3 regions of the Paenibacillus sp. 8b26 genome follow, and region 2 is predicted to be linked to each of the others. Evidence: riboswitches for the same ligand, from Rfam matches in the RefSeq annotation. Region 2 holds a riboswitch; each other region holds the start of a gene.

What was found. Region 2 has a riboswitch for cobalamin ahead of cobJ (precorrin-3B C(17)-methyltransferase). Riboswitches for the same ligand answer to the same signal wherever they lie in the genome.
Region 1: another riboswitch for cobalamin. It lies ahead of ACQ4MX_RS15915 (ABC transporter substrate-binding protein); the one in region 2 lies ahead of cobJ (precorrin-3B C(17)-methyltransferase).
Region 3: another riboswitch for cobalamin. It lies ahead of ACQ4MX_RS07010 (ABC transporter substrate-binding protein); the one in region 2 lies ahead of cobJ (precorrin-3B C(17)-methyltransferase).

Annotation. Positions count from the first base shown of each region.
Region 1 is NZ_CP192445.1:3,447,054-3,457,375, reverse strand. It holds gene nikD (nickel import ATP-binding protein NikD) at 1-233, opposite strand, end outside; gene nikC (nickel ABC transporter permease subunit NikC) at 253-1,083, opposite strand; gene nikB (nickel ABC transporter permease subunit NikB) at 1,083-2,027, opposite strand; gene nikA (nickel ABC transporter substrate-binding protein) at 2,074-3,699, opposite strand; gene ACQ4MX_RS15935 (ABC transporter ATP-binding protein) at 3,843-4,619, opposite strand; gene ACQ4MX_RS15930 (ATP-binding cassette domain-containing protein) at 4,616-5,584, opposite strand; gene nikC (nickel transporter permease) at 5,560-6,396, opposite strand; gene nikB (nickel ABC transporter permease) at 6,412-7,341, opposite strand; gene ACQ4MX_RS15915 (ABC transporter substrate-binding protein) at 7,357-8,940, opposite strand; cobalamin riboswitch at 9,148-9,351, opposite strand; gene ACQ4MX_RS15910 (nucleobase:cation symporter-2 family protein) at 10,051-10,322, opposite strand, start outside.
Region 2 is NZ_CP192445.1:3,751,726-3,762,047, forward strand. It holds gene ACQ4MX_RS17285 (GerAB/ArcD/ProY family transporter) at 1-952, shown strand, start outside; gene ACQ4MX_RS17290 (uroporphyrinogen-III synthase) at 1,060-1,905, shown strand; gene ACQ4MX_RS17295 (TIGR00730 family Rossman fold protein) at 2,077-2,631, shown strand; cobalamin riboswitch at 2,689-2,872, shown strand; gene ACQ4MX_RS17300 (hypothetical protein) at 2,831-3,058, shown strand; gene cobJ (precorrin-3B C(17)-methyltransferase) at 3,188-5,005, shown strand; gene ACQ4MX_RS17310 (sirohydrochlorin chelatase) at 5,101-6,228, shown strand; gene cobK (precorrin-6A reductase) at 6,225-7,004, shown strand; gene ACQ4MX_RS17320 (precorrin-8X methylmutase) at 7,276-7,920, shown strand; gene ACQ4MX_RS17325 (cobalt-precorrin-5B (C(1))-methyltransferase) at 7,995-9,140, shown strand; gene cbiE (precorrin-6y C5,15-methyltransferase (decarboxylating) subunit CbiE) at 9,133-10,322, shown strand, end outside.
Region 3 is NZ_CP192445.1:1,581,621-1,591,942, forward strand. It holds gene cobT (nicotinate-nucleotide--dimethylbenzimidazole phosphoribosyltransferase) at 1-832, opposite strand, end outside; gene ACQ4MX_RS07000 (ABC transporter ATP-binding protein) at 908-1,774, opposite strand; gene ACQ4MX_RS07005 (FecCD family ABC transporter permease) at 1,771-2,817, opposite strand; gene ACQ4MX_RS07010 (ABC transporter substrate-binding protein) at 2,814-3,818, opposite strand; cobalamin riboswitch at 4,026-4,219, opposite strand; gene ACQ4MX_RS07015 (hypothetical protein) at 4,210-4,371, opposite strand; gene ACQ4MX_RS07020 (histidine phosphatase family protein) at 4,344-5,114, opposite strand; gene cbiB (adenosylcobinamide-phosphate synthase CbiB) at 5,159-6,130, opposite strand; gene cobD (threonine-phosphate decarboxylase CobD) at 6,120-7,223, opposite strand; gene ACQ4MX_RS07035 (lipoate--protein ligase) at 7,390-8,391, shown strand; gene ACQ4MX_RS07040 (Cof-type HAD-IIB family hydrolase) at 8,554-9,354, shown strand; gene ACQ4MX_RS07045 (DMT family transporter) at 9,467-10,322, opposite strand, start outside.

The DNA.
Region 1 (10,322 bases), 300 kb from region 2:
CCGTTCAGGCGGACACTGCCATCCACGTCCATCGTCTGGCGATCCAGCAACTGGAGTAGCGCGTTACAGGTCACCGTTTTGCCGCTTCCACTCTCGCCGACAAGACCCAGAACCTGTCCCTTCTTCAGCTCAAAATGGATCGGCTCCAGCAAAGATACCGTCCCTGCATCGGTTTTGAGCTTCACCTGCAAGCGGCTGACCTCCAGCACCTTCGACTTCGCCCCGTCATCCATCGTTGTTCTCACTCCTGTTTTACTGACGTTTGGCAATTCCGTATCGGTCGGACAGCGCTTCTCCCAATAGATTGAAGGCCATCACCACCACCAGAATCATGAAGCCCGGATAGATCATTAATTCCGGATGACTGCGGATGTATCCCGTTCCCTCATGAATCATCGCTCCCCATTCAGGAGTCGGCGGTTGGATGCCCAGACCGAGGAATGACAACGCGGAAATATCCATGATCGCCCAGCCCATCTCCAGCGTACCAATGACCACAATCGGCCGCAGCACATTCGGAATGATATGCCGCCGAATAATGGCCCCTGAGGAGGACCCGCTAATCCTTGCAGCAGCTATAAAATTCCGTTCTTTCAGACTGACGACCATATTGCGGCACATTCTGGCATAATACACCCACTGCACCATCATCAAGGCGAGCAGTACCTGCATGAGACCCGGCCCAAAAATACCGACAATCCCCAGCACCAGCACCAGATTCGGAAACGCCATAATGCCCTCGCAAAACCGCATCAGCACACTATCGACCCAGCCGCCCAAATAACCTGCAACCGATCCAATCACGACACCAATGCTAAGCGAGGACAGGAAAATTAATGTCGCAAAGCCAAGCGAAATCCGTGCTCCATACAGCAGCCGGGACAGATTACACCGACCCAAATGATCGGTTCCCAGCCAATATTCTTTTGAAGGTCCTTCCAGCTTGTGCAGTAAATTGACTTTAACCGGATCATGGGGAGCCAGCCACGGGGCCAGCGCCATAATGATAAAAAGAACCACTAGCACTATAGAACAGACCACGATCACCTTTTGACCCTTAAACATTGTACGCAACCTTATCATCACTGCTCTGCTCGTCCCTTCGATGAAATTCGGGGGTCCATATACAAATGCACCAGATCAACGAGCAAATTGCATACGATGAACAGGCATGCCGCCAAAAACACATAGCATTGTATGACGGGAATATCCCGGTTAAAAATCGCTTCCACAAAATATCGGCCAAAACCGGGCCATGAAAACACCTGCTCCACAATAATCGTTCCGGTCAGCAGCTTGCCCAGATTCATGCCCATACCCGTAATCAGCGGGGCAATGGCAATTTTGAGCACATGCTTGAGCATGATCACCCGCTCACGAATCCCTCTGGTTCTGGCATACTGCACATACGTTTCCTGAAGCTGCTCCAATACACTGGAGCGCAGCAGACGCGTATATAGAGCAATCAGAACCAGCGACAGGGTCAACGTAGGCAGCACCAGATGCTGCCAGGTTCCCCTGCCCTCTACAGGCAGCCAGTCCAGCCTCACGGAAAAAAAGAAGATCAACAGATATCCCAGCCAGAATTGAGGAATAGACGCTCCAAAATAAGAAATTCCCCGACTAAGCATGTCGATCCAGCCATTTTTACGCATCGCCGCCAGTACGCCCAGCGGGATACTCACCACGATAGATAGCACCATACTGCTCAGCGCCAGCTCGACGGTGGCAGGCAGCCGAACCTTCACCTCATCCCACACCGGCTTGTTCGTCAGATATGAAGTACCAAAGTCCAGCCGACTGATTCTTTGCAGCGTCTGTATATACTGCGTCAGCAAAGGCTGATCCAGCCCAAACTCATGTCTTTTCTGCTCCAAAATTTCCGGAGTTGGATAGATATGAGCTGCCGTCAAATAGGCCTCGGCCGGATCAACCGGTGAAATATGAATGAGCGCAAAGGTAACGAGGGTGGCAAAGAGAACAATAGGAATGACCGCTACCATTCGCTTCCCGATATAGCTGATCATGAGTTGTCCTCCTATCCTGTAAACTATCGTTCCCCTTCGGTTTCAACTACTTCCCGATTTCAATTCCCTCAAACGGATTTTCATCCCGATTGGCCGGGAATACAAAATCGGTAATCTTTTTCTGATATACTGCGGTTTTCTTAATATACGAAATAGGCACAATGGCAGATTGCTCCTGAAGGGTTTTCAGAATCGAAGCATACAGCTCTTGACGCTTGGTCTCGTCTGTCGATGAGAGCGCTTCGTGTACTTGCTGATCCAGGTCCTTCTTCATCGGAAGAGCGCTCAGTACCTCGGAAATCCCGAAGCTCTTCTTGGCAATGACATTAATAAAGGAGTGCGGATCATAAGGCGCACCATAGTTGTACCAGAAGTACAGATCAAACTGATTGGATCTAAGGCGTTTGATTTGAACTGTCAGCTCCAGCCCGGTCAGGTTCACCTTGACACCCAGTTCTCCCCATTCCGCCTGAATGGTTTCGGCCATCGCCTTTTGGACCGGATCGGTCTTATCAAAAATCAGCTCAAAATCCAGCTGTTGTCCGTCCTTCTCCCGTACTGCGCCGCCTGCGGGTAGCTTCCAGCCAGCCTCATCCAGCAGCGCTTTGGATTTTTCCACATCATAGTCAACGGGCTGTAAGTCCACATTTGTATACGGATAGTTTTTGGATAAGACAGTATCCGCTTTTTCCTCCAGCCCCGAGGTCACGCCTTCCACCATCGCCTGCTTGTTAAAGCCATGCTGGAGCGCCAGACGTACCCGAAGGTCTGCCAGCTTGGGATTGGACGAATTGAGCAACAAGCTTCTTGTGCCGACAGGCTCAGACAGCTTGGTCACATAATTATTCGTGTCGCGAAGCTGTTTGAAAGCATCTAGACTAATGACACCCTCTCCATAAATCAGATCCAAGTCGCCTTTTTCAAAGGCCATTACACGTGTTTCGCCATCGGGAATGATTTTTACGATAATTTTATCCACTTTCGGTGCAGTACCCCAATAATTCGGGTTACGCTTAAAGGTTGCATATTCATCTTGCTTGTATTCATCCAGCATCCAAGGCCCTGTACCTACAGGTTTCTTGATGCCTTTGGACGTATCTCCATCATCCGGAAACCCGGCTTCCCCCAGAAAACGGAACGGACGAACGACAGACAAGTCCTGAAGCAACGGATAGTATGACTCTTTGAGCGTCATGCGGAAGGTGCTGTCATCTACGGCTTCGGTTTTGTCGAGAACACCAACCACCCCAAGCCAACTGTGCGTTTTCTCATTTTTCATGATAGCGTCAAAGTTCTTTTTGACAATAGCCGCATTAAATGGCGTTCCATCTGAAAATTTCACGCCTTTACGTAGCTTGAACGTATATGTTTTGCCGTCCTTGGAAATGGTCCAGGATTCAGCCAAAGCAGGCTCCAGCTTGCCACCTTGCTTGTAACTGACTAACGGCTCATAAATCATGGATTGTGCAAAAAGTTGGGAAGGATTGTATACGTGAGGATTCATCGTGCCAATGTCGCGCGGCCACGATAGCGTGATCGTCTTCTCATTGGCAGCTCCGTCGGTTGAGGAGGACGCAGGCGTATTATCCTGCTTCGCGCAGCCTAAAATAACGGATAATAAAAGGATTGCTACCAGCGTAAGGGTGGCAGTCTTGCGGTGTCGAACGGACATCAATGTGTTTCCCCTTTTCTATATACGTGATAATGATTATCATAATCATATTTAGAATAGGTATCACATCCTATTTTGTCAACTACATTCGACAAGCAATGCTCTTAATATATTATAAATTTGTATAATATTAAATTTATGGTTTAATCCGCCAACGTCTGAAACAGAGTACGCGTGTACTCATGCTGTAACAGGTGTTCATCCCATTCCTTGAGTACTTCCACGATCTCTCCTTGATACATGACGGCAATCCGATCACAAAACTGACGCGTGGATTGAAGATCATGGGTGATAAAAAGATAGGATAGCTGGCGCTCCACCTGCGCTCTCTTGAGCATGTCCAGCACAGAAGATTGCGTTGTCGTATCCAGATTGGCGACCGATTCGTCGAACAAGATGATATCCGGTTCCACTGCCAGCGCTCTGGCAATACACACCCGCTGCTTTTGCCCGCCGCTTAGCTGCGATGGGTATTTCTCCAGACAGTCCGCAGTCAGCCCCACCGATTCCAGCAAGGATAGGCAAATATTCAGTGCTTGTGCTTTTCGTTCAGGAAAATAGTTGCAGATCGGCTCCTCCAAAATATCTCGGATCGTCATGCGGGGATGCAGCGAGGAAGACGAGTCCTGCGCGACCAGCTGGATTCGTTTGTACAGATGGATATCCTTTATCCTCCCGATGTGAATCGGCTGGTCATCCAGCCAAATCTCACCCGAAGTCAGCGGTTCCAGTCTCAGAATACATTTTGCCAGCGTACTCTTGCCGCTTCCGCTTTCACCGACCAATCCCAGACACTCTCCACGTTGCAGTTCCAGACTCACCTGCTTCACAGCCTGTTCGGTATCCTGCGTTTTGGACCAGCCCTTTCTCCGTTTGCGGACAGGATAGGCTTTGGTCACTTGCTTTAATTCCAGTATCATTCGCGTATCCTTCCTTCCGGGCTCATCTCCAGTACACGATCCGCCACACGGCTCACACCCTGACGATCATGAGAAATTAGCAAAATGGTGAGATCGAAGTCCTCTCTCAACTGTTGAAACAATGCCAGAACCTTATCCCGGTTGATAACATCCAGCGCCGTGGTAGGCTCGTCGGCAATAAAAAGGCGCGGACCGGAGCTTAGCATCGCAGCCAGCAGTACCCTTTGACACATCCCTCCGCTTAATTCAAAAGGGTATGAGGACAAAATATGCTCGGGGTCTGCAAACCCGACCTTCCTCAATAAAGAGCACAGATAAGCCTCCTGCGCTTGAGTAACACGACCTCTGGCCATCTGCACAATCCAGCTCAGCATCTGCCGCACCTGGGGCAACAAGCCCTGAGGGAGGGCTTGCTGCGGTGCAGCAAGGGAGGGAGCGACATCCGCATGCCCCTTCTGGTCGGGTGGCATCCAGCGCCGCCCGTGCAGTCTGAGCGTGTCCGTCAGTTGTGTGCGGACGGTACGGATTGGATTCAACCCGCTCAGCGATTGTTGAATGAGCAGGGCAATGTCCTCGCGACGCAGCCTTTGCCAGCGCCGTTCATCGAATGGGACGATATCCTCCCCGTTGTAGTGTATATGCCCCTGCGTAACGCCGATTCCCGGCTCCAGCATGCCCGCGATCGCATGCGCGGTCAGACTCTTGCCGCATCCGCTCGGCCCGGTTAGAGCCACAATTTCCCCTGGATATACGGAAAAGCTGACATTTCGGAGCAGCGGCTGATTACCGCTTATCCGCATTATTTTCCCATTCGCGCCCGGTTTCCTACCTGCTTCCGCACCTGTTGCTGTGTCAATACGTGTACCCGCTCCTGTGCCTATGCGACATATCTCCAGATGTTCCACGTGCAACATTGGCTTGCGCCCTGCCATATTCCCTTTCATCTGTCCTGTCCCATCCTCCATTCTGCCGCCCCCTTTTCCGAGAATCGGTCTCCCAGAAGCTGGCAAGCAAGCACAAACAGCATAATCGCCAAGCCCGGGAAAATCATGACATGCGGCGCCACCTGAAAATACGACGTCGCATCATGCAGCATCACACCCCACTCCGGCTTAGGCGGCTGTACACCCAGCCCAAGAAAGGAAAGTCCGGCAACCATAAGCACGACTCGTCCAATGTCCCAGACCGCGTACACAAGCAGCTGTGGCAGTACCTGCGGCAACACATAACGTCTCAGCACGCGCACATGTGAATTACCGGATAAACGGGCATATCGGACATAGTCCTCCTGACAGGCTTTTTGAACAAGGGTGCGAATATACCGAACATATCCCGCCCACCGTACCGCAATAATCGCTAAGGTCATGTTTACAAAGCCCGGACCCAAGATACCCACAATCGCCACCGTCAAAATGATATCGGGAAAAGCCAGCACGCCGTCAATGGCCCGCATGACTAACTGGTCCACACGCCCGCGTACATAGCCAATGAGCAAGCCTATCGGCAAACTGATACACAAGGTGGTCACTGTAATCGCACAAGCAATCAGTACGCTGGTCCGAATCCCGTAAATCAGGCGCGACAGTACATCCCGACCCAGATGATCCGTACCAAATGGATATTTCCGACTAGGTGGTGCCAAACGGTTCAGAAGGTCCACATCAAGAGGATCATGAGGAGCAACCCATGGAGCCAGTACCCCGAGCAGCACGATCAGGCCCAGCAGCACTCCTCCTGTCAGTAAGCTCCCTTTGAAGGACAGCCGCATGTTTTTCATTTTCAACTCCCTCCCCTAACGCAAACGCAACCTTGGATCTACAGCCGCCTGGACCACATCTACCAAACACTGAACACCTACGATTAAAAATGCAGCAAAAATGACATACCCCTGGATCACCGGATAATCCCGCTGCGTAATCGCATCTATAAAATACTTGCCCAAACCCGGCCATGAAAAAATCGTCTCTACAATGACATTACCCGCCAGCATAAATGACAAATTTGTGCCTAACAGTGTAATGATCGGCAAAATCGCATGCCTGAATATCTCAAAAAACAGAATATGCTTGCGGGAAAAGCCTCGGGCCTTCGCCGCCTTCACAAAATTCCGGTCACCCAGCTCCAGCATTTGGGCACGCAGCACACGGGCTTGCACAGCCCCCAAACCTGCCCCAAGGGTCAGCGCTGGCAGTACCAAATGAGTCCAATCCTCACGACCCATGGATGGGAGCCAGCCCAAACGAACGGAAAACAGGTAAATCAGCAGAAAGCCAAGCCAAAAAGAGGGAATGGACGATCCCAGCAGTGCAAACAGCCTTCCCAGACGATCGAGCCAACCGCTGGATTTTACTGAGGCGGCCAGTCCCATTCCAAGAGTCAGGACCGTCATGACGGCAAAGCCCGCCGAAGCCAGCTCCACAGTAGCGGGCAGTCTGTTCCACAGTTCGGTTAGCACCGACTCCTTGGATACATAGGAGGTGCCCCAGTGCCCTGTGAACACATCCCGCAGCCAGTTCACATACTGAATATGGAGCGGCTCGCTCAAGCCCAGCTCCTTACGCAGCGCCGTCAACGCCTCCTCAGAGGCAGGCACATTATGCGCGGTGAGCAGAATGGTAGCAGGGTCGCCGGGAGCCAGCCTCATCAGCACAAACGTCAGCGTGGATACAACAAACACAATGATGACAAGCTGCGCCACACGTTCCAGAATAAAACGAATCATAGGGTACGCAGCCCGTTATTCCGCAATATCGGATTGCGCCGTAATGTAGTAATACTCAATCGGATGCGGTGTAAAGCCCTCTACCCCTTTTTTCACCCCAAACACATTATCAGGGTGAACAATAAACGACTGCGGCAAATCCGTATTAATGATATCCAGCGCTTGCAGTGTCACAGCATTACGTTGCGCTGTATCCTTCGCCAGCTTCAAGCTGCCAAGAAGGTTCTCCAGCGGTTTGGAACTATAACGGCTTACATTGGCTTCGCTTTTAGAGGAATAAAACATGTCCATAAAATATTGCGGCTCTCCCGTATGGGCAGTCAGCATGCTGTACATGGCGAAATCCCAATCATTTTTGGTCAGTGCCTCGTCGATATTTTCCACCTTGCGGATCTTCACCTGGATGCCCTCCTTCAGCAGTTGGCTCTGAATCACCTCAGCCATGACCGAAAGCTCTGGACGTTGAGGAAAGGTCAGCAACGTAACCTCGAACGGCTTGCCCTGCTTGGTCCATGTGCCTTGGGCATCCTTCTTCCAGCCATCCTTCGTCAATAGCTGCTCGGGCATTCCGTCCAGCGCTTTACGCTCGACCTTACCGAAGGGGAGAATGCTCGGGAATGGGCTGCTTGCCTCCGTACCATAGCCTCTCATGATCGCACTCACAATAGATGCACGTGGTATCAAGCTGTCCACTACTTTGCGGTTCGCGGCATCCTTGAACAGAGACGACTCCATGTTATACACGATCATATGGGTGCGCAAAGAGGGAGCCGACAGCACTTGCAGCTTATCGTTTTTTTTCAATACCTCCGCGTTATCCACCGGAATATCGGTCGCTACATCTACTTCGCCGGATTGCAGTGCCAGCAGGCGCGAATTGCCGTCCGTAATGAACTTCATCGTTGCTTCAGCCAGCCGGGCCTTCTCGCCCCAATATCCGTCATAACGCTCTACGACCAAGGATTGATCCTTGTTGAACGCTTTAATTTTAAAAGCACCTGTCATCGCAGGGTAGCTCTGCTCATCCTTTATGGACGCTACATCCAGCACAATCGTCGATGGATCAGCCAGATTGGACACCAGCGCCGCATTCGGCTGGTTTGTCGTAATTTTCAACGCCAGCGGCCCGGTTACGTCAATTGACTTTACATCTAGCAAATCCTTCGCCAGATGGCTTTTCTCAATGGAGCGCAGCAGGGAAGCTTTTACACTTTCCGCGTCCATACTCTTTCCATCATGAAAAGTGACCTTATCCTGCAAGCTGAATGTCCAGACTGTGGGGCTATCCTGCTTCCATTCCTTGGCCAGCCAAGCCTCAGGCTCCAGCTTTTCATTCAAACGGACAAGTGTCTCGCCTGCGCCAGAACGCATGACATCCCAGCTATTATCGCCATGCGGATCCACGCCTGACGGCTTCCAGGTATACGCCATCACCAGCTTTTTGTCCGTTGTGGACTGTTGTGCGGATGTGTTTTCGCTCTTGCCGGAGCCGTCCGCCGTCTTATTGGTTGTGGAGCATCCCGAAAGAGCCATAACTACCAGCAGCAGCACCACCCCTGTGCATATGGACCATGAACGCTTTTTACGATTGCTTATCATCTTATTTATCCCCCTCTATCTTGTCATTCACAAATACCTAACGCAAAAAAAAGCATCCCGGACCGCCTGATCAGCAGTCAGAAATGCTTTCATTATAAAATGCCAAAGCTCACCTCAAAGCACCTCTAATCATAGAAGGGATCGGATCGGTTTCAGACATTCCGTAAGCAGCACGCCCAACCACCTCCCCAGCATCCCGTGGGTCTGACAGTGATGTTAAAACAGGCAGGTCTCCTGACTTCAGGCGTATCTTTCAGGCCTTCCCGGTTCTTCACAGTTCCAGTGGCTATTCCGAAAGCTACAGCAATTCCCTGCTGATGCCTGTATACAGTGGCGGGTCCGTGTCGGAATCTACCGAACTTCCCTTTTAAGTGAGCACGTACAACAGCCATCTACATGATCTCAACGAAACCCTGTAGATAGAAAGTCCGGCTCACACCTGTTTTCTTCCTTTATTCTTTTTCATTACGATTTAGGACTATCTTATTTTGTTGTTACAGGCTTGTCAACAAATGTCGCATAATAATTTAAATTTGAACGATACGGCCAGAATCAAGGCTATGACTTTGCGTTGCATGCACGCAATGGACGTGATAAAATTAGGTATAGAGATAACCAACGTGTCCGTATACTAAAAAGAGTCTTCGCCGCTACCAACGGCAAAGACTCTTAGGACTTGAAAGGCTGTGGATCACCACGGCGCGCTAAATGCTTAGCTAAACCCACCGTTAGGCGCCTAACCTAATTACGCGGTGGGTTTTCGCTTGTTCCGAAATTTCCGACGTAGCCAGCGATAAAGTTTACGAATACTAAACACCAGGCTTAGTAACGTAACCATCCAACGCAACACATCGTAGCACGACACAAGGTTGACATCGGCTTCACCCCCTTTCGGGAAGCTGCGCCGTGGTCCGAAAACATCCACCACTATTCAAAATCCATAAGATAGAGTATACCATGACCTCGCCTACCACTCTAGCAAATTCTTCTAATAGAATCTCAAATCCCGATCTTCATACAGGAAGAGGGCTTTATCAATAACTCTATGCCAAAAAGCCGGAAAAAGAGGCTTACGACCTCTCTCCGGCTGTCTTTATCTAATCCTAATTATCAAACCTTCTGCGGAACCTCCGACACTGTAACACCTTTGACCGATTCGGCTTGTTTTTTCGTTAAAACGATGTTCAAGACAATCGCCGTGATCGAGCCGGATACGATGCCGTTTTGCAGCAGCATTTTGGCAAAGCTCGGCAGTTGGTCGAACATTTGGGGCAGCACGGCAGAGCCGAGACCCACCGCAATGCTACATGCCGCGATCAGCAGATTGCTTTCCTTCCGCAAGTCCACTTCTGACAAAATAGACATGCCCGACGCAGCAACCG
Region 2 (10,322 bases):
TCACCCCGTGCTAGGGCGTATGCTCCTTATGGTTTATATTATTTTATTTCTGATCATTTTTGCACGAGATCTGAGAATTATTACCGATCTGGTGGAAATTGTACTTTTGCCGCTGACTCCGATTGTTGTCATATCCCTTATTATGCTGCTGACCTTAACGTTCATGGCCAAGGGCGGTATAAGCACCGTTGTGAATATGGCGGAGATTTTTGTACCGTTGTCGATTCTGACGCTGCTGACGATGCCGCTTGTTTTCGGGCGTAGTATGGATTTTTCGGAACTGAGACCGATTTTGCACCCGGATGTAAATGGAGTTATCAAAGGTAGCTGGCGTATGCTCGGATATATGGCAGATATTATGATGTTGCCTTTTGTGATTTCGGGAAAAAGCTATGGTCCCCGGAGTGCGTGGCTTGGACATTTGACCGGAACCGCTTTTATCATTATCATGGTGCTGCTGTCGGAGCTGGTTATCGGTATTCCCATCTTGTCGCGGCTGTTTTATCCATCGTATGAACTGGCGCGTCAGTTGCAGTTAACCGACTTTCTGGATCGGTTCGACTTGTTTGTGGCTGCACTGACTGTACCAACCCTGCTTACAAAGATTGGTATTGATCTGTATGTAACCAGTTTGGCGGTAAAGCGCATGTTTGCCCACACACGGGGGAGTTTGATGGTTTGGCCCGTAGGCTTGTTGGGTTATGTCTGTTCCTTTATGCTGTTCTCTAATATCGTCCAAATTTATGATTTCAGCCGGGAATGGACGATGGTAATGGTTATTTTCTTTGTTTTCATGCCTTTTGTGCTATGGCTGCTGCTCCGACCCAAGCCTAAAGAAGATAGCAAATATCATAAGCCATCTGGAGAGAAGCAGGATAGTGTGAGTCAGCAGGATAGCACGAGCCAGCAAGAAAGCCAACAGGCAGGCAGAACAGGACAAGCTAACTTATAAGTTTACTATATTCATTGGAAAAAGAATTCTTATTTGTCTTTCAGCCCTCTAATTGTATACTTGGTAGAAAGGATTATGACTTCGATTTCTACAAGGGAGGGAACAGGATGGCACAACGCATGGCAGGCAAGAGAGTTGCCCTTGCCGGTCCCCGTAAAGCAGACGAAATGGCATTGCTGGTTGCGAAAATGGGAGGCGAGCCAGTGCAGCGTCCGGCCCAGGGCACGGTTTTTCTGGACGATATCGAGCTGCGTAACGCTATTGTATCGTGGGTGAAGCAGCCGCCGGACTGGAACATTTTCACGACAGGCATGGGGCTGGACGCGCTACTCGATATGGCGGAGGATATGGGAGTAGCAGAACAGATTATAGAGCTATTACATTCCTCGAACATTGCAGCGCGAGGCTACAAAACGGTCAATGGACTCAAAAAGCGTGGCTTTACGCCAGATGTACGGGATGAGGACGGAAGTTTGATCGGGTTGACGCAGGCCTTTGCTCCGTATGATCTGAAGGGAAAGGAAGTGCTGTTACAGCTACATGGTGACCCGGCCCCTGGGCTGGTGAAGTGGCTGGACGAGCAAGGTGCAGTTACCCGGCAGGTGCTTCCCTATAAGCATATTCCGCCGGAGGAAGCGAATTTGCAAGCACTGCTAGCGGATATTGTAAATCGTAATGTTGATGCAGTTACGTTCACCAGTGGTCCGCAAATCCGCTTTTTGTGCCAATATGCGAGGGAACAGAAGCAGATGGAAGACGTGCTGGAAGCTTTTCGCCATGATGTGATCGCTGTGTCGGTAGGCAAGGTGACGGCGCAGTCCATTTTGGAGGAAGGTATTGAACGGATCGTGTTTCCAGTGGAGGAACGAATGGGCGCGATGATGGTGGAACTGGGAAGATATTTTGAGCATAGCGCCTCGGTGCACGGCTACGGTCTTGAAGTTGTGAACTGAAAACTAACCTATATCCTTGCGATAAAGGGTAAAATAAAGATAAGGGCCTACAGGGTCTTTATCTTTTTTTGTTGGAAATGCATCGACGGAAGTTTTTGTTATAACGAAAATATTTATTTAATATAATGAAAAAGCCTCGATGCGGGATACCAGAACAGGAGCTGAGACATTATGAATTCCATTTGTGTATTTGCCGGGTCCAGACCCGGACATTCATCGGTATATCTTCAGGAGGCAGGCAAGCTTGGAGAGGCTATGGCCCGACATCATGTTCGTCTGATCTATGGAGGCTCCAGCAAAGGGCTGATGGGTGAGGTCGCAGATGCGATGCTGGCCGGGGGCGGTCAGGTCACCGGGATTATGCCGACCCTGTTATTCGATGCAGAGATTATTCACCGGGGAGTCACCGAATTTATTGAGGTGACAAGCATGCATGAACGCAAAGCGGTCATGAGCGAAATGGCCGATGCCTTTATTGCCCTTCCGGGGGGATTGGGAACATTTGAGGAGCTGTTCGAGGTGCTGTGCTGGGCGCAAATCGGCATTCATCGCAAGCCCATCGGACTGCTGAATGTGAACGGATATTTTGACCCGTTGGCGGAAATGGTGCGTCATAGTGTGCGCGAGGGATTTACCGGAGTTGACCATCCAACGCTGCTGAGTATCTCTGCGGACCCGGACGAATTGTTGCATATGCTAAAAAATAAGGCAGAGAACTTGAAATAAAGCGTTTTTCATGCTTGCGCAACTGATTGAGCCAAGGTTATGATAAGACCCATAATCAAATAGCGGACAGACAAGGTGCCTTTGTGATAGCGAAGGGTAACAGGGAATCGGGTGCAAGTCCCGAGCGGTCCCGCCACTGTAAGGAAGAGGATTTTTTCAGACGTCACTCGTGACAAAACGGGGAAGACGAAAAAATCTGTTGATGCCGAGCCAGGAGACCTACCTTGATCTGTATGCACCGTTAACCTTCGCGGAGAGGATGGGTGTACGAAATCAGGAAATCAGGCGCACGCTGCTTTTTCCATGTTGGTTGCAGGTTTGCGTGGAGCTGAACATGCAGAAGCATTTCAAGCGTGAACAGGCAGATGGAAAGCAACGGCACGATGGCGGAAGACAAGAAGTGTCTTCTTATGCTGTGTCCGTCTGATGATACGATGCGTACATAGGAAACCCATCCGGGCAGGATGGGTTTTTTTTGAGTTACAGGATGTCCATATACAAGTGAAATAGATAGAAGTGTGGAAAACATAGCCTAGATTTAAGAAGGAGGATAACGATGAGCCCATTAGGAAAATTGCTCGTGATTGGATTCGGACCGGGGGATATGGAACATATCACCAAACGAGCGCTGGATGCGCTGGCCGAGAGTGAGGTCATTATCGGTTACAACACCTATGTGGATCTGATCCGCCCGTTGTTGAACGGACAGGAGATTGTGCGCACAGGGATGACAGAGGAAGTGAGCCGTGCGCAGGAGGCGGTTCGACAAGCGGAGATGGGCAAGAAGGTAGCCGTCATTTCCAGTGGAGACGCAGGCGTATATGGCATGGCCGGGCTAGTGTACGAAGTGCTGATGCAAAAGGGCTGGCGCCGTGAGGACGGGGTTGAGGTAGAAGTCGTGCCGGGAATATCGGCGATTCAGTCCTGTGCTTCGCTGTTGGGTGCGCCCGTCATGCATGATGCATGCACGATCAGTCTGAGTGACCATTTGACCCCGTGGGAGACGATTGTGAAGCGTGTAGAGGCGGCAGCTTCGGCGGATTTTGTCATTGCACTGTACAACCCGCGCAGTGGTCGGCGTACACGCCAGATTGTTGATACGCAGTCTGTTTTGCTGCGTTACCGTGATCCGCAGACTCCCGTCGGGCTGGTCAAGAGTGCTTATCGCGACCGTCAGCAAGTAATTGTGACGACGCTGGAGGACATGCTCAACCATGATATCGGTATGCTGACGACCGTTATCATCGGCAATTCTTCGACGATGGTGTATGACGGTCTGATCGTGACGCCGCGCGGGTATCAGCGCAAGTATACGTTGGGTGCGACCGAGCAGGCGCTCAAGCCGCATCAGCGGCTCCGCACGGAAGCGGAGCCGTGGTCGCTGGGCGCGCAAGAGGATCGCGCGCTGAATGCGTCGCAGGCAGGCGCTGCTCCCGCAGTGCCAGCCTCTGCGGGAGCAGGCGGGACCGCGCCCGCACCTTCCGCGAGCGGCGCTGCTGCGGTTGCCACGCAGGCACGCCCGCAAGCGGTGGCTGCCGTGCAAGCCGGGGCGGCCCCGGCATCGCTGGCAGCGGAGGCGCTGAGCCGCCTCGCTGCGGGCGGCAAGCTGCCGGGCGAAGCGAGCGCGCGCTGGAACGGGCAAGCGCCCGCCGTGAGCGGCGCCGGAACGGCAGCCGTGGCCGTAGCTGGGGCTGCGGCCGGGACAGCGGCAGGCAGCTTTGGCAAGCCTGCGCTGTTTGAGGTGGGCGTTTCCCCCGGCGTGGGAAACAAGAAGTTCACCGCTCGCCAGATGGCGCTACTCGCCGAGGTAGCGGGTGATGAAGGCGAGCTGGAGTACACGCCGGATCACCAGATCGTGCTGCGCGTGCCGTGCGCGGACCCGGAGGAGCTGGTAGGGCGGCTGCGGGATGAACGATTCATCGTGATGCCGATTGGCGATGTGTTTAAGGTGAAGGCGTGCGACTTCTGCAATATGGAGAAGGATGACGCTGTGCCTGTGGCTGAGCATCTACAGGTTGTACTGGGCGGATTGCAGGCGCCCAAGGAAACGAGCATTGCTTTGAACGGCTGCGGCATGGCTTGCTATGGGGCGGTGCTGGAGGATATCGGAATCGTGTACCGCAAGGGAGGATACGATCTGTTCCTCGGCGGCAAAAAATTCGGACGCAACGCTCATGCCGCTCAACCTGTGGCAGAGGGCATTCCGGGGGATCAGATTACGGATATCGTTGAGAACGTCATCGCTGAATATAAGGAAAAAGGGCATCCGAACGAGCGTTTTCATAAATTTTTCAAGCGTGTGGGCGTGGTAGCGGGTTTTCGGCATGAAGATGCGCCTGCAATAGTGGAAGTGAATGCCGTCTGTGGCGATTAATGGGCTAGAAAGCCTGTTTTTATGGATGTAAGCATATAGATAAAATAGGGCGTCTTGCAGGTCATCCCTATTTTGATGAGGAGGAAAATACAGCAGTGAATGCAATATTGTTGGTTGGACATGGAAGTCGGGACCCGGAGGGGAATCAGGAGCTGATGGAATTTGCACAGGCGGTGGCAGATCGGGTACCGGATATGTGCGTGGAAACCTGTTTCCTGGAGTTGGCACGTCCCGACATTGCCGAAGGAGTGCAGACATGTGTGGAAAAAGGGGCGACGCGTGTCGTTCTTATTCCGATTATTTTGTTCGCAGCGGTACATGCCAAAATTGATATTCCGATGGCTATTGACCGGGCAAAGGCGAAATATCCGCAGGTGGAATTTGTATACGGACGTCCGATTGGCGTTCACGAAAAAATCGTCAGCATTCTGCAAAGCCGCTTGAAAGAGGCCCGTCCGGTTGCGGTTCCAGCCGGTATGGATAGCGCTGTGGAGGCTTCTGCCGAGGTGACGGATGAAGAAACGGCTGTGCTGGTGCTGGGACGCGGAAGCAGCGATCCGGATGCGAACAGCGACTTTTTCAAAATTACCCGTATGCTGTGGGAAAAACTCCCGTATACGTGGGTGGAGAGCAGCTTTATCGGTGTGACACAACCCTCATTTCCAGATGGCTTGGAGCGTTGTCTACGTCTAGGTGCCAAAAAAATCATCGTGCTTCCATACTTTCTATTCACGGGTGTGCTGATTAAGCGTATCGGAGAAATGACAGAGGAATTTGCGGAGTCTCATCCTGAATTACACGTGGAAATGGGCGGATATTTTGGGTTCCATCCACAATTGGTCGAGCTGGTGCTGGAGCGTGCCAACGAAGGCTTGGTTGGCAAGGTTATGGCCAATTGCGATAACTGCCAGTTCCGTCTGGAGGCGCAGGAGCACCACCATCATCACCACGACCATGATCACGATCATGGGCATGACCACGATCACGATCATGATCACGATCATGATCATCACGACCATGATCATCACGACCATGACCACCATCCACATGAGCATGGACACGATCATCATCATGAGGAACACTCACATGATCACAAGCATGAGCATGTACATGCGCACAGCCATGATGACCATGATCATGAACACCACCACGATCATTCACATACGCCGTCTGTGGTGAACGGGAGCGGCATTTCTGGCAGCGGGCAGGTGAAGGGCTCATGATATTCATGCTATGCGGAACGAGCGATGCTCGGGAACTGGCGCTGCAAATCCGTGACAACGGCTTCAAAGTATTGGCCTCCGTCGTAACAGAAAGTGCGGCAGCGAGCCTGTCCGAAGTGGGGCTGGACGTACGTACAGGTCGAATGACAGCCGATGAAATGGCAGCAGTGGTTCGGGAACAGGGAGTGCAGACTATCGTTGATGCTAGTCATCCTTTTGCAGAAGAAGCACATGCGAATGCCATGACAGCCGCCCGCGAGTCCGGGGTTCCTTATGTTCGCTATGAGCGGGCAGGGCTGGTGTATGACAATCATTCGTTACTTCACATCGTACCTTCCTATGAGGAAGCCGCATTGGAAGCGAAGCAGCTCAAAGGCTCTGTAATGCTTACAACAGGCGGCAAGACGCTCGGCACGTTCACCAAGCATTTGCTGGGAGACCCGGATATTCGCTTGGTTGCACGTATGCTGCCGCGACTGGACAATATGGAGAAATGCGGCGAGCTGGGGCTGGAGCAAAAAAATATTATCGCCATGCAGGGACCTTTTTCCCGCGAGATGAACGAGGCTTTGTACAAGCATTTCGGCACGACGGTGATGGTCACCAAGGAAAGCGGACGCACGGGAGCGGTAGATGAGAAGGTTCAATCTGCCCTGGAGCTGGGTATTCATGTCATTTTGATATCCAGACCGGAAGTGGAATTTGGCACCGTATTTGATCATTTTGACGGAGTGATCGACGCACTGCGCACAACCAAAGTGGACCCTTCGATCTGAACTATGACCCTGTGAATCTGATCGAGCCGGGTAATTAACAACCCAGTCAATCCGATAAATCCAGGACTTTTTCTGACGTGTATTTAAAATATAGTCATCTTAAAATACGTATATAAGCTGAATTTTAAAAATTCACATCAAAACGGAGTAAGCTGAATGGTGTTGTGCAAGCGCAGCGGTGGCGATGGGAAGTACCATCCGACTGCGTAGTGACACAATAGGTAACTTTGAATGTTCAAAACTAATTTTCTGTAAAGGAGTGGTCGAAACGATGGATTTTAAAACAGATTTCAAACCGTTAACGGTGCAGCCGCAGGAAATTGAGGGCAAAAGCTTTGAGATGATCACGGAAGAACTGGGAGAGCATCCTTTTACAGAAGCGCAATATCCAGTCGTACAACGTGTGATTCACGCGTCTGCTGATTTTGAGCTGGGCCGCAGCATGGTGTTTCATCCGAAGGCGATTGAAGCCGGGGTTGCAGCTATTCGCGCAGGGCAGCAGGTCGTTGCTGACGTGCAAATGATTCAGGCGGGACTCAGCAAGGATCGTATCCGTCAGTTTGGCGGAGATGTGCATGTGTACATATCTGACCCCGACGTCATGGAAGAAGCGAAAAGGCTGAATACGACACGCGCCATTATTTCGATGCGCAAAGCGATTCAGGCAGGCGAAGGCGGTATCTATGCGATTGGTAATGCGCCGACAGCGCTGCTGGAGCTGATTCGTCTGGTGAAAGAAGGAGCGGCCAAGCCCGGCCTGATTATCGGAATGCCTGTCGGCTTCGTATCGGCGGCAGAATCGAAGGACGAGCTGCGCAAGCTGGATATTCCGTTCATTACGAATATTGGGCGCAAGGGTGGCAGTACCATCGTCGTGGCGGCATTGAATGCGATCTCCTTAATGGCTGTCCGCTAGATGCGGTTGTCCGTTTGCTGTATCATGAAATGAATTGGAGCATGATCAGCATGAGAGGTTAAGGAGGAATGGGTATGGAAAAGGAAGCGGCGTCCGCCGACAGACCCAAACGGATGAAAAGTGGTGAAGCCCCCGCGCCAGACAAGCCGATGCGGTCAGGCTTTACAACCGGAGCCTGTGCGGCTGCGGTTGCCAAAGGAGCGGTGCAACTGCTCATCACGGGCATTCCGCCGAAGGAAGTGGTGATATCGCTGCCAGCGGGATTCGATCATGCGTTTGAGCTGATCGAGCTTGTGCTGAACGCGGACGAGGCTTCCTGCACGACGATCAAGGACGGTGGCGATGATCCGGATGCCACGCATCAGGCGAGAATTACCGCGTCCGTTAGCTGGCGCGAGGAGCCGGGCATTGAGCTGGACGGCGGCATCGGCGTGGGACGGGTAACGAAGCCCGGTCTGCCTGTGCCTGTCGGGGAAGCAGCGATTAATCCGGTGCCGCGCCGGATGATTACGGAGGCTGTGACAGGCGTGCTTGAGGAGCACGGATCAGCCAAAGGTGTCCGTGTCGTCATCAGCGTACCGGACGGCGAAGAAATCGCCAAGAAGACGCTGAATGGGCGACTTGGTATTCTTGGCGGTATTTCCATACTGGGTACGCGAGGTGTGGTGGTTCCATTTTCCACGTCGGCTTATAAAGCCAGTGTCGTGCAGGCCATATCGGTTGCGCAAGCGATGGATTGCAAGGAAATTGTCCTGACCACAGGCGGCAGCAGTGAAAAATATGCAATGCAAATGTATGATCAGCTCACGGAAGAAGCCTTTATTCAGATGGGCGAATTTGTCGGCTTTGCGATCAAGCATGGAAAACGGCTGGGAATGAAGAAAATCATTCTCGTCGGCATGCCCGGCAAGCTGTCGAAGGTCGCTCAAGGTGTCATGATGGTTCATTCCAAGAGCGCCCCGGTGGATTTTGGCTTTTTGGCCGAGGTCGCGCGTGAAGCGGGTGTGGACGAATCGCTTGCAGCGGCGGTGGCTGAGGCGAATACAGCTACACAGGTGGCAGATATGATGACCGAAGCGAATGCGTTGAGCTTTTTTGAAAAGCTGTGCACCTATGGCTGTCAGCATTGTCTGGAGTATGCAGGTGGTGGAATCGTTGTAGAAATGGTACTGGTAACGATGAAAGGGAATGTGCTGGGGAGGGCGAGAGTCGGTGAGTAGAGTGATCCGTATCATTGGTATCGGTGAAAATGGAGCGGCAGGTCTGTCGCAGGAGACGCTGGAGCGAATCGAGCGTGCGGACGTGCTGGTTGGCGGAGAGCGCCAACTGGCCTTTTTTCCAACAGCCGTAGGGGAAAAACGAACATTAAAGAGCGGCTTCTCCGCCGTGGTGGAAGAATTGGGACGTTTGCGTGAGGACAAGGATATTGTCGTACTTGCATCAGGCGATCCGCTTTTTTTTGGAATCGCAGGGTATTTGTCCGCCAAGCTGGGGGCTGAGCATCTGGATATTTTGCCGCATCTCAGCTCGGTTCAGTTGGCATTTGCACGTCTGGGAGAGAGCTGGCAGGATGCGGTGCTGGAAAGCATACATGGCCGTCCGATAACCGGACTGGCTCAGCGGATCGACGGACAGCACAAGGTCGCGCTGCTGACGGACGACCGGAATCATCCTGCCGCAGTCGCTGCCTATCTGCTGCATTATGGCATGACGGAATACGATGCCTTTGTCGGCGAGCATTTGGGCGGACCGGATGAGACGTATCGGCATTATACGCTGGAAGAGATGGCGCAGGGAACGTTCCAATCACTGAATGTGGTTATTTTGCGCCGTCGTAAGGGTGCGGACGTGCTTGCGATTCGTCGGGGATTTGGTTTTGAGGATGCGGAATTTCACCAGCGCAAGCCGGAAAAAGGGCTGATTACGAAGCGTGAAGTGCGCGTGTTCAGTTTGTCCGAGCTGCGTCTGACGGAGCGAAGCATTGTATGGGACATTGGCGCAGGGTCCGGCTCTGTAGCTGTGGAGTGTGCGCGGCTAGCGAAGTACGGGCAAGTGTTTGCCATTGAGAAGAATGAAGGCGATCTCGCCAATGTGGAAGCGAACAAGATCAAATTCCGCACCGATTTTCCGGTCATTCACGCCAAAGCGCCTGCCGGACTGGAAGAGCTGCCAGACCCGGATGCGGTGTTTATCGGCGGGAGCGGGGGAGAGCTGGCGGAGCTGATTCGGCTGTGCGCTTCCCGTCTGCGTACGGATGGACGAATTGTAGTGAATGCCGCAACGATTGAGACGCTGCATGACGGCATGAAGGCGATGCAAGCAGCGGGGCTGGAAACCTCGGTGACGTTACTGCAAACAGCGCGTAGCAAGCCAATTTTGAATATGACGCGTTTTGACGGACT
Region 3 (10,322 bases), 2.2 Mb from region 2:
GTGTACGCGCAGCGAGCGCAGCTGCGCCGGAGATAAAGCCGTCCAGCACGACCGGACAGCGATGAGCGGCTGCGCCGAGGATGACGCCTGCCAATGCGGCAATCTCCAGGCCGCCGACCTTGGTCAGTACGTCAAGGGCGTCGTTTCCGTCAGGCTGGTTCACGTCCAATGCGCGGCAGACGACCGCTATTTTACGGGTCAGCCCAGCCGAATCCACACCCGTGCCCCGGCCAACGATCATTTCTGGCTCCAGCCCGGTAAGAGCACATACGACCGCAGCGCTGGCCGTCGTATTTCCAATGCCCAGCTCTCCGGTTACGAATAATCGTGTGCCGCCTTTGACTGCTTCCGCCACAGCTTCAGCTCCAGCCAAAATCGCTTGCTCGGCTTCCGTACGCAGCATCGCCGGCCCCTTCGCCATGTTCGCGGTCCCCATACGCACCTTACGGTTCACCAAATCCGCGTGAGCGACATCTGCATTCACACCCACGTCTACCACCTTGACATCTGCGCCTGCATGACGTGCAAGCACATTAATGGCCGCGCCGCCAGACAGCATGTTATATAGCATTTGCTGTGTAACCTCTGCCGGGAAGGCGCTGACCCCCTCTTCACACACACCATGATCCGCTGCCATGACCATAACCGTTTTGCGGTCAAACTCAGGCTTGTCCACCCCCGTAATGCCTGCCAACTGTATAGCCAGACTTTCCAGTTTTCCAAGACTCCCTGGTGGCTTCGTTAATTGGTCCAAATGCTCCGAGGCCGCCAAGGCTGCCGCCCCGTCCGGCTGTGCAATGCTGGCGATCAACTGCTGTAATTTTTCGTTCATGCCCTCCACTCCCTGCTCCCTATATGTGTTTAGCGATCTCATCATAAATTCTGTTTCTTCAATACTTTACTCAAATTACTCCAGGCGTTCGCCCCGACCAGTTGCATCCCGTGCACTTCTCCGCAGTAAAAGCTGCGGCACACCACTATCCGGATGAGGCAACATTACAGGCTCAACACCATACACATGGCGAATTCGTTCCTCCGTTAACAACTCTGATGAAGCTCCTAACCCCTCAACCATCCCGTCCTTGAGCACAAGCAAATCATCACAAAACTGGGCAGTCAAATTGAGATCGTGCAGGACAGAGATAATTGTCACGCCCGTTTCCCGCCGCCATTCCGCCAGTAGCTCCATAAATTCAAGCTGATAGCGCAGATCCAGATAGGTTGTAGGCTCATCCAGCAGCAAAATCTGTGGCTCCTGCACCATCACCTTCGCCAAAGCCACGCGCTGCCGCTGTCCCCCGCTCAAACGGTCTAACGACCTGTCCGCCAAGTTGGTAAGACCGAGCCTCTCCAGCACACGATCCGTAATGATTTCCGGGTCCATCCCTTTTTCCTTATCCACCTTTTCTCTACCAAACCAGTCCTGATGGGGAAAGCGTCCCATCTCCACAACTTCCCTTACCGTGTAACCCACCGGGGGGAGCCCTTCCTGCTGGAGCACAGCTACAAGACGGGAAAGCTCTTTTCTGCCATAGCTGCTGACCTTTTTACCATATACAAGAACGTTTCCCGAAGTCGCGTGATCCACCCCGGAAAGCAGATGCAGCAACGTCGACTTTCCACTCCCGTTCGGGCCGATGATGCCCCACCAATCTCCTTCGTCTACACTCCAGCTTATATTTTTTAACGCATGGAATTCCCCAAAATCACGAGTCAGACTGGCAATCTCCAACGCCCGGACTCGCGATGCCTGTGGTCCACTTGCTTCTTTCACAGCAGTCCCCCCCTGCGCAGCTTCTTGTTCCGGTACAGGAGATATGCGAAGAACGGTGCACCGACAAAGGCTGTCATGACACCAAGAGGAATTTCCGTCGGAGCCAGCAATGTACGCGCCGCAGTATCGGCCCAAACCATAAAAATAGCCCCGCCCAGCGCGGATAACGGAACAATCATCCGGTAGTCGGGTCCCGTCACCAGACGGATGATATGCGGTACAACGAGTCCCACAAAGCCAATCACCCCGCATACCGAGACAGCCGCAGCCGTCAGCAGCGTGGATATGATCAGAACGGATAGCTTCGTTGCATCTACATTAACTCCCATATGAGCTGCCTGACGTTCACCCAAAGCCAGAATATTCAGCACTCGTGCCCGGTTCCACAGAAACACCAGCCCAATGACCACATAAGGCAAAAGGATGCCTGTATACGACCAGCCGCGCAGACTAAGGCTCCCCATTGTCCAGTACAATATTTCATTAACCGTCTCCTTCGACATGGCTGTCAGAAAAGAAACAACCGCACCCAGAAAAGATTGCATCACCACGCCTGATAAAATAAGGCTTTGCGTTGGAATTTTTCCGCCTTCCCGCGCCAACGTTAGCACCATCCACAACGTCAGCATTCCAGTCGTAAATGCCACCAGCGGCAGTGTCCATACGCCTACAAACGAAAATCGAAGCCCCCAATAAATCAGCACTGCTGCCCCTACCGAAGCACCCGAGGATACCCCCAGCGTGTACGGATCAGCCAGCGGATTGCGCAGCACACCTTGAAATCCGGCTCCCGCCAGCGCAAGCGCTGCGCCTACCAGCATTCCCAGTAAGACACGCGGCAGTCTGATCTTCAAAATAATCTGCTCTGTGGATGGATTCCAATCCGGTGTAAACGTCTCACCTAACCACGGCAGATGGTTGACCAGAATACCCGTGATTTGGCTGACGGGAAGCTTGGCCGAGCCGATGCCGAGACAGAGCAACAGCGTCAGCAGCAATAAGGCAAGACCTGCCCCTCCAAAGCCGATCAGTCTACGAGTCATTTGAAAATTTCAGGATACACGCCCTTGGCCACTTCCTTGAGACCTTCCGTTACACGCGGACCCGGACGACTGATCAGATTATCATCCACGGCAAACACCCGGTTTTGACGAACAGCCGATATTTGATCCCAGCCACTGCGGGCTTTGATGATATCGCCGAGCGTCTGGCCTGTTTTGTCGTCCTTGACATTTTTGCTGTATAAAATTACGTCCGGATTCGCCGCTATAATATTTTCCTCACTGATCTGGTACCAGCCCTTTTGGGTTGCAGCGACATTTTCCCCGCCCGCCAAAGAAATCAGCTCATCCATAAACTCTCCCTTGCCAACCGTCCAGCCGGGTGAAAATTCGACGTATACTCTCAGCTTCTGCCCTTTGCCGATATTTTTAACACCGTCTTTCACTTCCGCAACATCTGCTCTCATCTTGTCGGTTACCGCTCTCGCTTCTTTCTGATGGTCAGTGATCTTCCCGTACAATTCAATGTTAGCCATGACATCTTCAACCGTTTTCGGCTCGGTTTTAAAAATCATGATTCCCAGGTCACGCAGCTTGGTCGTCGCCTGCTCACTGAGCGATATTCCTGCAAAAACGACTTCGGGATTCGCGGCGATGATCGCCTCTTCATTCGGCTTCATAATACCGCCCACTTTGGGCTTCTTCGTAGCCGCTTCCGGGTAATCGGAATAGTCGGATACGCCGACAATTTCCTTATCCAGTCCAATGGCGAACAGCGCCTCGGTTTCAGCCGGGGAGACGGAAACGATTTTGTCCGGCGCTTTTTTGAACGTAAACTCCTGTCCGGTCGCATCCTTAATGGTCAGCGGGTAGACCGTTTTTCCCGGAGACTCCTGAGCGGTTGCTGTCTGTCCTGGTTGCTGTGAGGCTTGATCCCCTTTATTTTCAGCGTTCTTTCCGTTAGCTCCACATGCACTCAGCACAACCGCCAAAATCAGAGCCAATAAGCCTGTAGTCCAGACCTTCATTTTATTTCCTGCCATGATTTACACCCCTCCATATAAATTCTTTTAAGATCGTCACTTGAACATCATCCGATATCTGCTAAATCCAGCCTTCTTTTCCTTTCAAAAAACCCCTGCATCCTCAGATAAGGACACAGGGGTCACGTTAGCGCAGATCGTACGCAGGCGGCAGTTTCTTCCGCATGGACAGTCACTGCGAACACGTCATCCTTTCCTCGAAGGACTATGGTGACAGGCGGACGGGCAGGTATCCTGACTTACAGAAACATGCGACAGCCTACTGCTCATTCATATGCTTTGTGGCACATAAAGCATAGCGGGCTGGCATTTTTCCATTTACAGTGGCGGGACCGCGCCGGATTCACACCGGCTTCCCTTTTAACAGCGCACCGGAAAGAACCCGAGGGTTTCATCCCGCTGCACCGACCTCGTCTGCTGGATATTTGATGTAGTGTTGGTCAAGCCGTTCTTTTACTTGATGATTATAGGTTAAAAAAGACTGGCTTACAACCCAAACCGCCTGTTCACCTGCCCCTATCTGACCTAAAAAGAAAGCACCTCTCCTATCCACTGGTGTCGCTCTCCCAGCCTCAACCGAATCGTAATTGCCGCTCCCGGCTTCGGATTCAAACTCCAAAAATCATGACCCGGTACCAGCATACAAGCCAACTGACGAATCACTCCACCATGCGTGACGACCAGCACAGAAGGTGGAGCATCAGGCATGCCTGTTTTCTGAACATCCATCATTTTACGCCACTCATACAAAGAGTCTAGGAATTCATCGAGGCGGTTCACAAAGTCTGCCCAAGGCTCTCCCCCCGGCGGTGTAACTCGTTGCGGCTCATCAATCCACGCGCGGTACAGCGCCACATCCTTGAGCATGTCATACGTTTTTCCATCCCATTCCCCAAAATGAAGCTCTCTCAGACGTGATTCCATGATGACAGACCAAGCAGACCTATTAGATAGGAAACGTTCAGAATCCCATTTCGATGTCAGCTCCAACCGTGATTCCGGTTTCAATTCGAAGTGGGTTCCCTCTCCAAGCTCTGGTCCCAGTTCCGATTTCGGCAAAATGATCTGCAAGGTCTGACGGCAACGTATCAAGTCACTGCAATAGATTCGGACAAAGGAATGCCTCTGTAATTTTTCCCGCAAAGGCTCTAGTTCTTGCTCTGCTCCCGGTAGCAATCCCAGATCGAAGTGCCCCAGGTACCGACGTTCCCTGTTCCATAAGGTTGTGCCGTGCCGCACCAGCACAAGTTCCAAGTCCCACTGCTGATGTTCTGTAAAATAATGCTCCAAGGTCATATCGCTTCCTGCTCTATTGGCAGCATTCGGTGCGTCACGCTTCATCACGGCGTCCACCCCAGTGCATAGCATCCGGCGGACACGAACAGGCACAACCCCACAAACATACTGGACACGGCAAACATCAGCCGGATCGTATGCCGAATATCATCCGGCTCCATCGGTCGCACCAGCTCTCCCATATATGCGCGGAAGGAGCGCACGCCATGATACACATTATAGCCCCCGAGGCGAATCCCCAATGCACCCGCAACTGCTGATTCTGGAAAGCCACTGTTCGGACTGGGATGCAGCCGCGCATCTCGCCTTACCATACGCCAGCTACGTCCAGCATCATGCCCATAAACCCACGCCGCTACTACCAGCATACCCGCTGTCAGGCGTGCCGGAATGTAATTAGCGACATCATCCAGACGTGCCGAGGCCCAGCCCAAATGCAGATACTTTTCATTTTTGTAGCCAACCATGGAATCGAGGGTATTCACGGCACGATAAGCCAGCGCTAATGGTGCTCCCCCGATCAGGGCATAAAAAAGCGGGGAAATAATCGCGTCCACGATGTTTTCAGCCACCGTTTCGACGGTACCGCGCACAATCTCAGGCTCATCGAGCTGCTGCGTATCCCGCCCGACGATCATTCCCAGCTCCCGGCGTGCCGCAGGCAGATCACCCGCCTTTAATTCGCGATACACTGCCAGTCCGGCGTCCTTTAGTCCTTTGGAAGCAATCGTGGTGGCGATCAGCACAATTTCCGCGCCGACAGACAGCCACGGATGAATCCAGGCGAGCAAGCGCAGTAACGCCCAGCCAAGCGCGAAGGAGCCGCCCACCACAATCAGTGGTAACAGCAAGCCAGCGCGTTTCAAACCACGGTCACTGTGAACCCGGCGGCGAATCGCCTTTTCCAGGGCAGAAATGGCATGTCCCATGCCGATGACCGGATGTGGAAACCACCTCGGATCGCCGATCAGCCTGTCCAGAAGATATGCAGCCATCATGATCAAGCTAACCGTCACGCCGCCGTTCCTCCTCCAGCACTTCGCCCAATACAGACAGCAGCATGTCGTTGGCTTCCGTGTCCTTGACTGCAATTCGAAAATGGCTCGTCGTCAGCCCCGGGTACATGGCACAGCTCCGTATAAGAATCCCGCGCTGTCCAAGCGCCTGTTGAATGGCTGATGCGCTCCACGTCCCCGGCGCCCGTGCCAGGACGTAATTCGCTTCACCGGGGATGACACCGCAGCCCCATTCCGCCAAAGCGGTCAGCAGACGGCTACGCTCCGTAGCAATCAGCTCCCGCGTGCGCCGCTCGTACGCCTCACCACTCCGCAAACACGCCTCTCCAGCCAGCAACGCCAGTCCGTTCACGCTCCAGGTCACCTGCTTGGCCGTCATTCGCCGGATATAATCCGGATGAGCAACCGCGTAGCCCAAGCGCAAGCCCGGAATGGCATAAAATTTCGTCATCGACCGGATTAAAATCACATGAGGATACCGATCCAGCACAGGCAGCAGTGAAATTTGCCGCTCCAGCGGGATAAAATCAATAAACGCTTCATCCACCACTAGCACGGTGTCCGTTTTCCCCGCCGCCTCTGCCAGCTCGCGCAGCTCCTGATCGCCGTATTGCACACCGTTCGGATTATTCGGCTGACCTAGGAACAGAACATCCACCTGCTCCATAAGCTGAAGTATGTCTTCCACGTCCGCCTTCCATTGAAGCGAGGCCTTGCCGTACACCCGGCTTATCTCGGCTCCGAATTTACCCGCCAGCTCTGCATATTCCGAAAAGCACGGCTCCACCGTGCCCACACGCTTGGGAGCCAGTCCAAGTAACAGCAACGCCATGCTCTCAGCCGCACCGTTTCCGATACTCAGCGACTCTGGTGGAACATGCAGTCGCCGCGCCAGCGTATTTTTAAAATTCCGGTGTCCGGGATCTGGATAGCGAACCACAGTGTCCAACGCGCTTTGTAGCACCTCAAGCACCTCCGGTGGCGGACCCAGCGGATTGATATTTGCGCTAAAATCTACAAAATCCGCAGCCGCCCCGCCGAATGTCGCCGCAGCCGTCTCCCTGTCCCCACCGTGACCGTAAACCTCTATCATATTGCCTATCATCCTTTCCGGCCGTTCCGAATCATTTAGCTCCATTATGGGGCTGCTTTTCGCGTCCCGTCAATGCAAATGAGCTTTTGTGTACGTCGCTCACTTGGGTTACAATAGAAGGAGGTACACATAAAACTACACAGTTTGTATATACGGAGGAATGGACATGCTGTTCATCGACAACCAGGGCATACACGATCCAGCCATTAATCTTGCCATTGAGGAGTACGCGCTCAAGCATCTTCCGCTGGACGACAGCTATCTGCTGTTTTACATTAATCAGCCTTCTATTATTATAGGCAAGCATCAAAATACCATTGAAGAAATCAACGCCGAGTTTGTCAGAGACAACAACATTCAAGTCGTTCGTCGCCTTTCCGGCGGCGGGGCTGTATATCATGACCTCGGTAATTTAAATTTCAGCTTCATTACCAAGGATAACGGGGAGTCCTTTCATAATTTCCTCAAATTCACACAGCCTGTCATTGACGCCCTGCGCCAAATGGGTGTGGAAGCCGAAATGACCGGACGCAACGATCTTCAGGTCGGTGAGCGCAAAATTTCAGGGAACGCCCAATTTGCCACGCGCGGACGCATGTTCAGCCACGGTACATTGATGTTTAACCTGAACCTGGACAATGTGGCCGCATCACTGCATGCCAATCCTGAAAAGTTTAAATCCAAAAGTACTAAATCTGTCCGTAGCCGCGTCGCTAACATCAGCGAGCTGATGGACCGTGAGATGACCATTGAGCAATTCCGCGAGGAGCTGCTGCGTTACATATTCGATGCAGAGCTGGATCAGGTACCCCAATATAAGCTAACCGATGCCGACTGGGACAAAATCCATGAAATTTCTGCTGAACGCTACCAATCGTGGGACTGGAACTACGGTCAATCCCCTGAAAGCAATATCAAGCACACCCGTAAATTTCCGGTTGGCATTATTGATATCCGCATGGATCTCAAGGAAGGCCATATCCGTGATATTAAAATCTACGGCGATTTCTTCGGTGTGGGTGACGTCGCTGATATTGAAAATATTCTGCGCGGCAAGCGCTACGATGAAGATGAAGTTCGTCAAGCCTTGTCCTCTCTCGATTTGAAGCATTATTTTGGTAATATTGAATTGGACGATTTTGTCGGACTCGTATTTTTGGAAGACTAACAGCTACTTTTCCCCATTGATTCAATCCAATTCTTCAGTGGTTATAAGGGGACAGGCTCTTAAAGGAGTCGTCCCCTTTTCATTGTGATATTGTCATTTTGAATATTATAAGATACAATTTGAACATTGCCCCATGATAGAGATAAAGGAGAGAATACCGATATGTATAAATTAATTGCCATTGATATTGATGATACACTCATTAACGACCAGAAAGAAGTTACTCCTGCAACGCAACTGGCGCTTGAAGCTGCTGTAGCCAAAGGTGTCGTGGTTACACTTGCAACAGGACGTGCTTACGCATCTGCCAAACAACTCGCCCGTCAAACCGGCTTGAACGTTCCAATCATTACGTACCAAGGGGCCTTGATTAAAAACCTGCTGGACGAAAACGTGCTGTATGAGCGTTATGTTCCACTCGTGGCTGCTCGTCGCTTGTATGAATTCTGCGTGGAACGCAATCTGCATCTGCAAACGTATATAGATGACAAATTGTACACACGTGAAGATAATCAGAAAATCAAAGATTACACCGAGCTGAACAATACGGAATATTTTGTAGAGCCTGTATTCAGCAAAGTGGTAGAACTGCCTACGCCTAAAATGCTGATTATTGACGAGCCGGAAGTGCTGGACAAATTGATTCCAGAACTGCGCGAGCTGCTTGGTGATGAAGTGCATATTACCAAATCCAAGCCTCATTTTCTGGAAATCATGCACCATGAGGGTACCAAGGGCCACGCTCTTACCTTCCTTGCTAACCATTATGGCTGTGATCTGTCCGAAACGATTGCAATTGGCGACTCCTGGAATGATCACGAAATGCTCGAATGTGCGGGTCTCGGCATAGCGATGGAGAATGCCATTCCTGATTTGAAAAAGCTGGCTGATTACATTACTAGCAGCAATAACGAAGACGGTGTTAAGCACGCCATCGACAAATTCGTGCTGAATGCTGAATAAATTGAGATAAATAACACAACAACAAAACCTCCAAACGTCGCATGTTCAGTAACACGCGATAGCTTGGAGGTTTTTTCTGTCATATCATATGATGCCTAACAAATTCAAAATATCAGGCAGCAGAACGCACCTTTCGCCTGTTCACCAGACGGATAATTCCATTGTTCATAAGCATTAATCCGGTCACAATGAGCAGCACCCCTGCCAGCATCCACCAGCTTACATGCTCTCCGTACACCAAGGCTCCCAATCCCACCGCAATCGGCGGTGAAATATACAACCACGTCGTCGGGAAAAGAGGATTTGTACGCTCCATGAGCCAGTAAAACAGTGTATGTGCAATCATCGAACCAAACAGAATCAGATACAATAAAGAGCCCATGGCAGGAAGGTACTGCCACCCCTCAGAACTCCACGGCTCCGTGATCGCAGACAGTAACAGCAGCATCCATCCCCCATGGAGCATTTGCGCCGCATTCAGGGCAATCGGGTTCGTTTCCCGAAATACATCCATCACCCGCTTGGAATAAAGTGCTCCCCCGGAATAACACAGCTCCCCCAGCAAAATGACAAGGCATCCCGCCAGCCACAGGCCGCTGATCTGAACCGCCAATCCAGGCAGCACCACCAGCACCACGCCAAGAAAGCTGATCATGCAGCCAATGACCGTAATCCGCGACGTTTTTTGCCGCAGCAGCGCCGACTGCAAAATAACGATCATCATCGGTCCCGTGGCTGATAAAATGGCTCCGATGCCCGAACTGACATATTGCTCTGCCCAATACAAGGCCGAAAACGTACCGAAAGTCGTTCCAGCTCCAATGAATACCATTTCCTTCCGCCATAATAACGACCAGCGAACTTTTCCCATCAGCTTCATGGCGATAAACAATATAGCCCCTGCTGCGAAAAAACGTACGCCTGCCGACAAAAACGGCGGAAGTCCCGCTTCTACCCCCACTTTTATA